3 regions of the Streptococcus sp. 27098_8_148 genome follow, and region 1 is predicted to be linked to each of the others. Evidence: predicted binding sites of a transcription regulator. Region 1 holds the regulator's gene; each other region holds the start of a gene.
The links. The regulator Rex, encoded in region 1, represses fermentation and respiration genes when NADH is low (regulators of the CRP and FNR family bind a similar motif). The targets are predictions, from matches to a motif close to TTGTGAANTANTTCACAA.
Positions count from the first base shown of each region.

Region 1 (3,159 bases):
AAGGAACTTGTCATAATATTAAGGGAAAATCAGTATATAATAAAGGGGAAAGAGTATGATAAGGAGGTAGAATAGTGACAAAAGAGCGAATTTACCATCTCTTGCATCATTTCTATAATCTCTTAGTAAACGATTTTCCACGAAATGGTTTAATTACGAAAGGAATCTATGAAGTAGAGCAGGTCTACCAAGCTTTAGAGGCCATTCCTCAGAGCCAGGAGTACTTGATTCGCTGTGAAATTCAACAGTTTTTAAAAGAGCTTGAACAAGTTCAAACAGGTTACCAGATCCGCTTTAATAAAGATGAAGTCTTAGTGTTAGATGATTTGAAGGAAGAAATTGCCTGTAAATAATGCAAGGTCGTCGTTTTCTCTATTTATTACGAATTAATAAGTGAGGAGGAAATTATGTACGACATATCATTTATTGAACCATCTTTGCTTCCTAGAGAACGTTTGGTTTCTGAAGGGGTAGATAAGCTGAGTCATCAAGAATTGCTATCCATTCTCTTACGGACAGGCAATAAGAAAAAAAGCGTTTATGAGATTGCACAAGGTCTTTTGAGTTCGGTTAATAGTTTAAAGGAGTTAAGTCAATTAACCCTAGAGGAGCTACAGGAAATCTCAGGTATTGGCCGGGTGAAGGCCATCGAACTTCAGGCTGTGATTGAGTTTGGACGAAGGATTCATAAAGACGAATTGATGAGTTCTGAACAGATCATGAGCAGCCAGAAATTGGCCCATAAAATTCAACAGGAAATCGGCCATAAGAAACAGGAGCACCTGGTTGCCCTCTATTTAAATACGCAGAATGAAATTATTCATCAGCAGACCATTTTTATTGGAACCGTGAATCGAAGTATTGCGGAGCCACGTGAAATCCTGCATTATGCACTGAAGCACATGGCAACCTCTATCATCTTGGCGCACAATCATCCATCTGGTGCCGTATTTCCCAGTAAAAATGATGATGAAGTAACGCAACGAGTTTTAGAGGCCTGTGAAGTGATGGGTTTAACCCTATTGGATCACTTGATTGTATCTGAAGAAAACTATTATAGTTACCGTGAAGAAACCGATTATTTGGCATAAAAAAGAGAGTGGGACAGAAATCGTTAATTCGTTAGAATTCGATTTCGTCGTCCCACCTCCGCACAGTTGAGTAGGGCTGTAAAAGCTGTTAAAATCAGCGTAGTAGAGCCCACTCAATCACTGCGTCTTGCTCGACAATCCAAAAATAATTGAGAGGCTAGGACTTTTGTCCCAGCCTCTTTTCTTGTTAATGTATAAGTCTTTATTCTTCGTTTTTTCGCATGAAATAAAGGAGTGTTTGCAATTCACTGGTGAGATCGACATATTGAACGACGACATCTTTAGGGACTGTTAGATGTACTGGTGAGAAGCTGAGAATTCCCTTGACACCAGCGTCTACCAAAAGACTAGCAACTTCTTGAGCCTTGACGCTAGGAACAGTAAGGATGGCTGTTTGAATGCCTTCTTGTTTGAGCTTTTCTTTGATGGTGGAAATACCGTAAATGGGAATTCCGTCCTTACTTTTGGTATTGATCAGCTCATGATCGTCTAGATCAAACGCCATGACAATTTTCATCTTATTGCGTTCATGGAAGCGATAGTTGAGAAGCGCACTTCCCATATTTCCGATCCCCACAATAGCGACATTGGTAATGGCATTGTCATTTAAGAGATCGGCAAAGAAGTTCATCAGTTTTTTTACGTCATAACCAAATCCACGTCTTCCTAATTCACCAAAATATGAGAAATCTCGGCGAACAGTAGCAGAGTCAATCCCTATTGCATCAGCAATTTGCTTGGAATTGGCGCGCTCTATTTTTTCAGAGTTAAAACGTTTAAAAATGCGGTAGTAGAGCGATAAGCGTTTTGCTGTTGCGCGTGGAATTGGAGTATTTTTATCATGTTTCACAATATCACAACCTTTCCCTCTTATTGTATAGGAAGATTGTGAAAAAATCAACTATCTAGAGTGTTTTTTCAAAAATATTTTTGTCTAAAGAAAAAGCTGATGGCGATGGAGAGTTCCATCAGCATCAGCTTAGTTTTCAGCTTGTTCTACCTTTTTCAAAAAAGCATAGAGTCCATCGACTCGTCCTGTATAGGGGAGTTTTTCCCCCTTGTATTCAATGGATACGATTGAGTAAGAGTCAGGCAAGGTTACACAGCCTGAAAAAGCTAGGATACAGGCTGCAAGGTCAGGATAAGTAGTCGTTCGTTCTACTTGATAAGCATCGATATAAGTTAGGGTTACCATATTAGGCCTCTGTTTTGTTGAAAATTTCTCTTTCGACAAGACTATCCATTAGGAAATAGAATTTTTGTTGGATAATGTTATTTTCTGGATTTTTAAAGATATTAACCAGGCGAAGCCCAGACTTGTCTGTAATATTGATCTTAAAACCTGTAAAATCTTTATTGAAAATGATTTTAAGTAGGAAGCCTTCGCCACTATTTGGAACGGCTTCGAGCAAACGATTTAACTCGTAATTTCCAACTTTTGTAACAGCGAATGTATTGTCACGTAAGGTATATTTTTTAACATTTGGGTGTAGACTATAGGTATATTTGCAGTCTTTCAATGAAACACTTGTTTCAAAAGCCATATTGTTCTCCTATGATAAAATTTCTTTAAGTTTTGAGAGGAAGTCTTGAACCTCCTCTACGGTATTGAGTTCTGAAAAACTAATTCGAAGGGATTCTTTTAGGCGTGAGCTATCTTTTCCATAGAGTGCCTCAAGGACATGGCTGGGTTGAACTGTACCAGCGGTACAAGCAGAACCTGTAGAGACAGAAATTCCAGCAAGATCGAGTCGCATCAGTAAAACGTCATTTTGGACACCCGGAAAGCCAAGGTTCCAAACAAATGGAAGATGATCGTCATTCGCATTTACGTAGTAGTCGTAGGCTGCTAAACCATTGACTAGCTCTTGGCCGAGTTTTTGAACCTGGTTGAAATTTTCTTCTTGGTGAAGTGTAGCTTGCTGAAGGGCGGTTGCCATCCCGACAATAGAAATAAGATTTTCCGTGCTGGCTCTCATCTTATTTTCCTGATCCCCACCATGTAAGAGATTATCAAAATCTGGGGCGGCTGCATAAAGGAAGCCGACGCCCTTTGGTCCATGGAATT
Region 1 covers NZ_JAPVYY010000014.1:7,515-10,673, reverse strand. Annotated here, with positions in the region: gene O3646_RS09440 (hypothetical protein) at 75-353, shown strand; gene radC (DNA repair protein RadC) at 408-1,091, shown strand; gene O3646_RS09430 (redox-sensing transcriptional repressor Rex) at 1,294-1,941, opposite strand; gene O3646_RS09425 (DUF4649 family protein) at 2,071-2,286, opposite strand; gene O3646_RS09420 (DUF1831 domain-containing protein) at 2,288-2,635, opposite strand; gene O3646_RS09415 (cysteine desulfurase family protein) at 2,645-3,159, opposite strand, start outside.

Region 2 (3,159 bases), on a different contig from region 1:
ATATCCATCAGCATATGCACTTTGACCGTAAGAACTATTTCTACCCTGATAATCCAAAGGCCTACCAAATTTCACAATTTGACGAACCAATCGGTTACAACGGTTGGATTGAAGTACAATTGGAAGACGGCTCAACTAAGAAAATCGGAATTGAACGGGCCCACTTGGAAGAAGATGCCGGTAAGAACACCCACGGAACAGATGGCTTCTCTTATGTAGACCTTAACCGTCAAGGGGTGCCCTTGATCGAAATCGTTTCTGAAGCAGATATGCGTTCTCCAGAAGAAGCCTACGCTTATTTGACAGCTTTGAAAGAAGTCATCCAATACACAGGTATTTCAGATGTCAAGATGGAAGAAGGATCGATGCGGGTCGATGCCAACATTTCCCTTCGCCCATACGGTCAAGAGGAATTTGGTACCAAGACTGAGTTGAAAAACTTGAACTCTTTCTCAAACGTCCGTAAAGGTCTTGAATACGAAGTTGAGCGTCAAGCGAAAATCTTGCGTTCAGGTGGTGTCATTCGCCAAGAAACACGTCGTTATGATGAAGCTAACAAGAGCACGATTCTTATGCGTGTCAAAGAAGGAGCAGCGGATTACCGTTACTTCCCAGAACCAGACCTTCCCTTGTTTGAAATCTCAGATGAGTGGATCGAGGAAATGCGTACGGAGTTGCCAGAGTTTCCAAAAGACCGTCGTGCTCGCTATGTGGCAGAGCTTGGTTTGTCTGACTATGATGCCAACCAATTGACAGCGACGAAAGTTACTTCTGATTTCTTTGAAGCAGCGGTAGCCCTTGGTGGTGATGCCAAACAAGTCTCTAACTGGCTCCAAGGTGAAGTCGCACAATTCTTGAATGCAGAAGGCAAGACCCTTGAAGAAATCCAATTGACGCCGGAAAATTTGGTCGAAATGATTGCCATTATCGAAGATGGAACGATTTCATCTAAGATTGCCAAGAAAGTCTTCGTTCACTTGGCGAAAAACGGTGGCGGTGCGCGTGAATACGTCGAAAAAGCCGGATTGGTACAGATTTCAGACCCTGAAGTCTTGATTCCAATCATCCACCAAGTCTTCGCAGACAATGAAGCAGCCGTAGCCGACTTCAAGTCAGGGAAACGGAATGCGGACAAGGCCTTCACAGGCTTCCTCATGAAAGCAACCAAAGGCCAAGCTAACCCACAAGTAGCCCTCAAGTTACTTGCCCAAGAATTGGCTAAGTTGAAAGAAGAGTAATAGATAAAGAACCAGCCGAAAGGTTGGTTTTTACTATCCATAAAATTGTGTTAGAATAGGAAAGACCATTACATATCAACTATCATTAGGAGGAGTCACATGAACAAATTTTTAAGAGTTTTATTTATCCTAGTCATTATCGCTATGTCTGGAGCGATTATCTTCCAACTATTCTTTCCATCCTATATGGGAAGTCATTCGGGATATGGTATTTCTGTCGGTTGGCAACGGGAGATTGGGATTTGGAATATGGCAGTCCTTGTGATCTTGATTGCCGTCAATCTCAAATACGATTGGTTTTATCTTCGGACGGTACTAGTGGCCTTGATCATTGGTGGGTTTGGAATTGGGACCAATCATCTTTTCAGTTATTTTCACTATCATCTGCCGGTCAATGGGATTGGTGCGCTTGAAAATTATCTCCTTGTCCTTGGTTGGATTGTTGGGTGGAGATTGGAATCTTCTCGGATCAAGAAGAAATAAGAAGGAGCAGTCGAAGGGCGGCTCTTTTTTCATCTTCAGTTTTTTCTTGACAAAGTTTGTGAAAAGGCTTACAATGGATTTGTTGAGTTTCCTGAAAAGGAAAATGCAAATCATGGAAATATAAAGGAGATTATCCTATGGCTACTATGAAAGCAGCTCGCTGGCATGCAGCAAAAGACGTTCGTATCGAAGAAGTGGAAGTACCTGAAGTACAACCACATCAAGTAAAAGTGGCAGTTAAGTTCACAGGGATCTGTGGGACGGACTTGCATGAATATTTGGATGGACCGATCTTCATCCCAACTGAAGAACATGTGTATTCTGGTCAAAAAGCACCGGTTACTTTGGGACATGAATTCTCTGGTGAAATTGTAGAAGTCGGAAGTGATGTGACTCGTGTCAAAGTTGGGGATCGCGTGACGATTGAACCAATTTTGGCAAAACATAACCTAATCGGTGACTATAACCTTGATCCAAACTTGAACTTTGTCGGCCTTGCTGCAGATGGTGGTTTTGCCAAATATTGTGTCCTTGACGGTGACATTGTCCATGTGATTCCAGATGGCTTGAGCTATGAACAAGCTGCGCTTACAGAACCTGCAGCTGTGGCTGTTTATGCCGTTCGTCAATCTGCATTGAAAACTGGGGATACAGCCGTTATCTTTGGCTTGGGTCCAATCGGTCTTTTGATTGTTGAAGCCCTTCGTGCAGCAGGAGCATCAAAAATCTATGCGGTTGAATTATCTCCTGAACGCCAAGCGAAAGCGGAAGAATTGGGAGCAATCGTTGTTCGCCCAGAAGAAGGAGAAACAATCGTCGAAGCCATCCATCGCTTGACAGGTGGTGGAGCAGATGTTTCTTATGAAGTGACTGGAGTTCCAGTTGTTTTAGGTCAAGCCCTTGCAGCTGTTCATAAAGCTGGGGAATGTATGGTCGTATCTATCTGGGAACGTGAAGCTAGCATCAATCCAAATGAATTCGCTATCCAAGAAAAATCTCTCAAAGGAATTATTGCCTACCGTCATATTTTCCCTAAAGTATTGGAATTGATGGAACAAGGCTACTTCTCTGCTGAAAAATTGGTTACCAAGAAAATTAAATTGGAAAATATCGTTGAAGAAGGATTTATTGAATTAACACAAGATAAATCTCAAATCAAGATTTTGGTTCAACCTGAATAAGCGAATAAATTTATATGAAATATATGAGGCTGAAACGTTTCGTTTCGGCCTTTTATGATACAATAAAAGTAAGGAACAGATTTAGGAGGGGACTATGTCAAAGACGATGAAAGGAACACTCATGACCTTGATCGCCGGGATCGCTTGGGGACTATCCGGAGTTAGCGGGCAATATTTAATGGTTCATGGATTTTCGGCTATTGAGTTAACAAATCTCCGTTTGCTTTTTTCTGGAATTGTCCTTATTCTTCTTTCCT
Region 2 covers NZ_JAPVYY010000005.1:150,334-153,492, forward strand. Annotated here, with positions in the region: gene gatB (Asp-tRNA(Asn)/Glu-tRNA(Gln) amidotransferase subunit GatB) at 1-1,238, shown strand, start outside; gene O3646_RS05985 (hypothetical protein) at 1,338-1,721, shown strand; gene O3646_RS05990 (2,3-butanediol dehydrogenase) at 1,859-2,902, shown strand; gene O3646_RS05995 (DMT family transporter) at 2,997-3,159, shown strand, end outside.
Region 2: a site for Rex is predicted at 1,778-1,795, ahead of O3646_RS05990 (2,3-butanediol dehydrogenase). Genes of this name have one in related genera too.

Region 3 (3,159 bases), on a different contig from region 1:
AATAGTAATCGCAAGACCAACAAGAGCCAAGAGGACAGCCGGATTGTTAAAATCAACCAATCCAGGAACAGCAGATGCATTGGCTGAGATCGTTGCATTCGCCTTATCTGCTCCTTCTCCAACCACTGTATAGGTATGAGGGTCAATCGTGAATTTCAAAAATCCCGCATTCTTAATTCCAACATAGGCCAAGAAAATCCCGATCCCAGCTGAAATAGCAGAGCGAAGAGCGGTCGGAATCGATTCGATGATCATCTTCCGAACATTTGTCAATGTGATAATCAATGAGATCACACCACAAATGAAGACCATTCCCAAAGCTTCCTGCCATGAGTAGCCCATACCAAATACAACGGTAAAGGTAAAGAAGGCATTCAAGCCCATCCCAGGTGCTTGTGCATAAGGTAAATTGGCATAAAAAGCCATCATCAAGGTTCCGACAACGGATCCAATAATCGTTGCAAGGAAGACCCCTTGAGCTGGCATACCTGTTTGTGACAACATTTGAGGGTTTACGAAGAGGATATAACTCATCGCAAAAAAGGTTGTCAAACCAGCAAGAACCTCTGTTCGAACAGTGGTTCCATGTTCTGAAAGTTTAAAAAACTTATCCATTTCAGAATAAACTCCTTTTTCATCATTCTCGCTCCCAATCAATTTGCGAACGTTATATCTATTCTATCAAAAGATCTTTCGTCTTTCAAGAAATCCCGCTTCTCTTCTCGATTTTTGAGCGCTTTTCCGATTTTTCTGATATAATGGTCTCATTCTTCTCGAAAGGAACTGAAATATGCATAAAAAGATGATCGCTCTAGATCTAGACGGTACCCTCTTAAATTCCGAAAGCAAATTGAGCGACTTTACCATTGAGACCATTAAAAAAATTAGTGCTCTTGGTCATAAAGTCATTATTACAACAGGCCGCCCCTACCGTATGGCACATACCTATTACAAACAACTAGAGCTAGATACTCCGATGATCAATTTTAACGGCTCCCTTACGCATCTACCTGAGAAAAAATGGTCGGATGAACAATGCTTGACTTTAGATAAAAAATACCTGCTAGATATGGTCGCTAACCGAGACACTATCCAAGCGGACTTTATAGCAGGCGAATACCGCAATAAATTCTTTATTACCGATCCAAATGAGCACGTTGCAGACCCTAAATTATTCGGTATTGAATCTTTCCAACCAGAAAATCAATTCAATCCCGAGCGGGTAACGAGCGACCCAAACTGTATCCTCTTTCAAACGAAAGCGGAAGACAAATATGCTCTGGCAGATGAAATGAATCGGCATTATGACTACAATCTGTCTATCAATACTTGGGGTGGTCCCTTAAATATTCTGGAATGCAACCCCAAAAATGTGACCAAAGCATCAGCTCTGACCTACCTTCTAGATAAACTCAATATGGATCAGAAGGATTTAATTGCCTTTGGAGACGAGCACAACGATACCGACATGCTAGCTCTCGCTGGTCATGGATACGCCATGAAAAATGCTAGCTCCGTCCTTCTCCCTTATGCAGACTCCGTCACAGATTTCACAAATAACGAAGATGGTGTCGCGCGCCAACTCATTCAATTATTTTTATAAAACTAACAGACATGAGTTATCCCCTCATGTCTTTTTCTGCGCCAAATCCTTAATCGGTTAATCAATACCGCCCTTTTTTTCCATTTTTTTATTGTTCAATAGATAAGTTTGTGATATTATTAACATAGTTATTAAAGAAGCGCTTTCAAAAAATGCTAAATCGCTTCTCGTTCACTTAAGGAGGAGCAAAATGAAAGCTGTTGTTGTTAATCCAGAAGGTACTGGTGTTGAAATCGTTGCAAACAAAGACATGCGTCCACTGGAAACAGGGGAAGCTCTTGTTCAAATCGAATACTGTGGTGTCTGCCACACTGACTTGCACGTTGCTCATGGAGACTTCGGTAAAGTTCCAGGCCGTGTTCTTGGACACGAAGGAATCGGTATTGTTAAAGAAGTTGCTCCAGATGTTAAGAGCCTAAAAGTTGGGGATCGTGTCAGTGTCGCATGGTTCTTCGAAGGATGTGGAACTTGTGAATACTGTACAACTGGTCGTGAAACCCTTTGCCGTACTGTAAAAAATGCTGGTTACTCTGTTGATGGAGGAATGGCTGAACAATGTATCGTTACTGCAGATTACGCAGTGAAAGTACCTGACGGATTAGATCCAGCCCAAGCTTCTTCTATTACCTGTGCAGGTGTTACAACTTACAAAGCCATCAAAGAAGCCAAAGCTGAACCAGGACAATGGATCGTTATCTATGGAGCTGGTGGACTAGGAAACTTGGCTGTTCAATATGCTAAGAAAGTCTTCAACGCACATGTCATCGCTGTCGATATCAACAATGATAAACTAGAATTGGCGAAAGAAGTTGGTGCAGACTTTGTCATCAACGGTCGCGAAGTTGATGATGTCCCAGGATTGATCAAAGAAAAAACAAATGGTGGAGCTCACTCTGCTGTCGTAACAGCTGTTTCTAAAGTAGCTTTCAACCAAGCAGTAGATTCTGTTCGTGCAGGTGGCCGCGTGGTCGCAGTTGGTCTTCCTTCTGAAATGATGGACCTCAGCATTGTAAAAACTGTATTAGATGGTATCCAAGTCATTGGTTCTCTTGTAGGAACTCGTAAAGACTTGGAAGAAGCTTTCCAATTTGGAGCAGAAGGCTTGGTAGTCCCTATCGTTCAAAAACGTCCAGTAGAAGATGCTGTCAAAGTCTTTGACGAAATGGAAGCTGGAACCATTCAAGGACGTATGGTACTTGACTTTACAAACTAAACAACTGAACCTACAGGACTAGCCCAACTGGGCTAGTCTTTTTTAGTGCTCTCAATCACTCTATTTTACAATTTATTATATATTTATTTTTTATTTTTGCGGATATAGATCGATTGTTGGAATATTCTTATTGAAATTCAAATCCTATGAAACCTATATATCATTGCTTTCTTCTGCCATCATCAACTAATAAACAAGAGCCATTCAAGAGCATTCTTTTTCTATCTAACGATAATTTAATATAATAAATCAATGTTTTTACATCGAGATTTTGATAGAAAAATTGACTTAAGTGTGGAAACGATTTATAATAAAGTAGCTTAAAGTTTTCTTAAACTGAAAG
Region 3 covers NZ_JAPVYY010000012.1:27,809-30,967, forward strand. Annotated here, with positions in the region: gene O3646_RS09050 (NCS2 family permease) at 1-615, opposite strand, end outside; gene O3646_RS09055 (Cof-type HAD-IIB family hydrolase) at 791-1,603, shown strand; gene adhP (alcohol dehydrogenase AdhP) at 1,794-2,816, shown strand.
Region 3: a site for Rex is predicted at 1,712-1,729, ahead of adhP (alcohol dehydrogenase AdhP). Genes of this name have one in related genera too.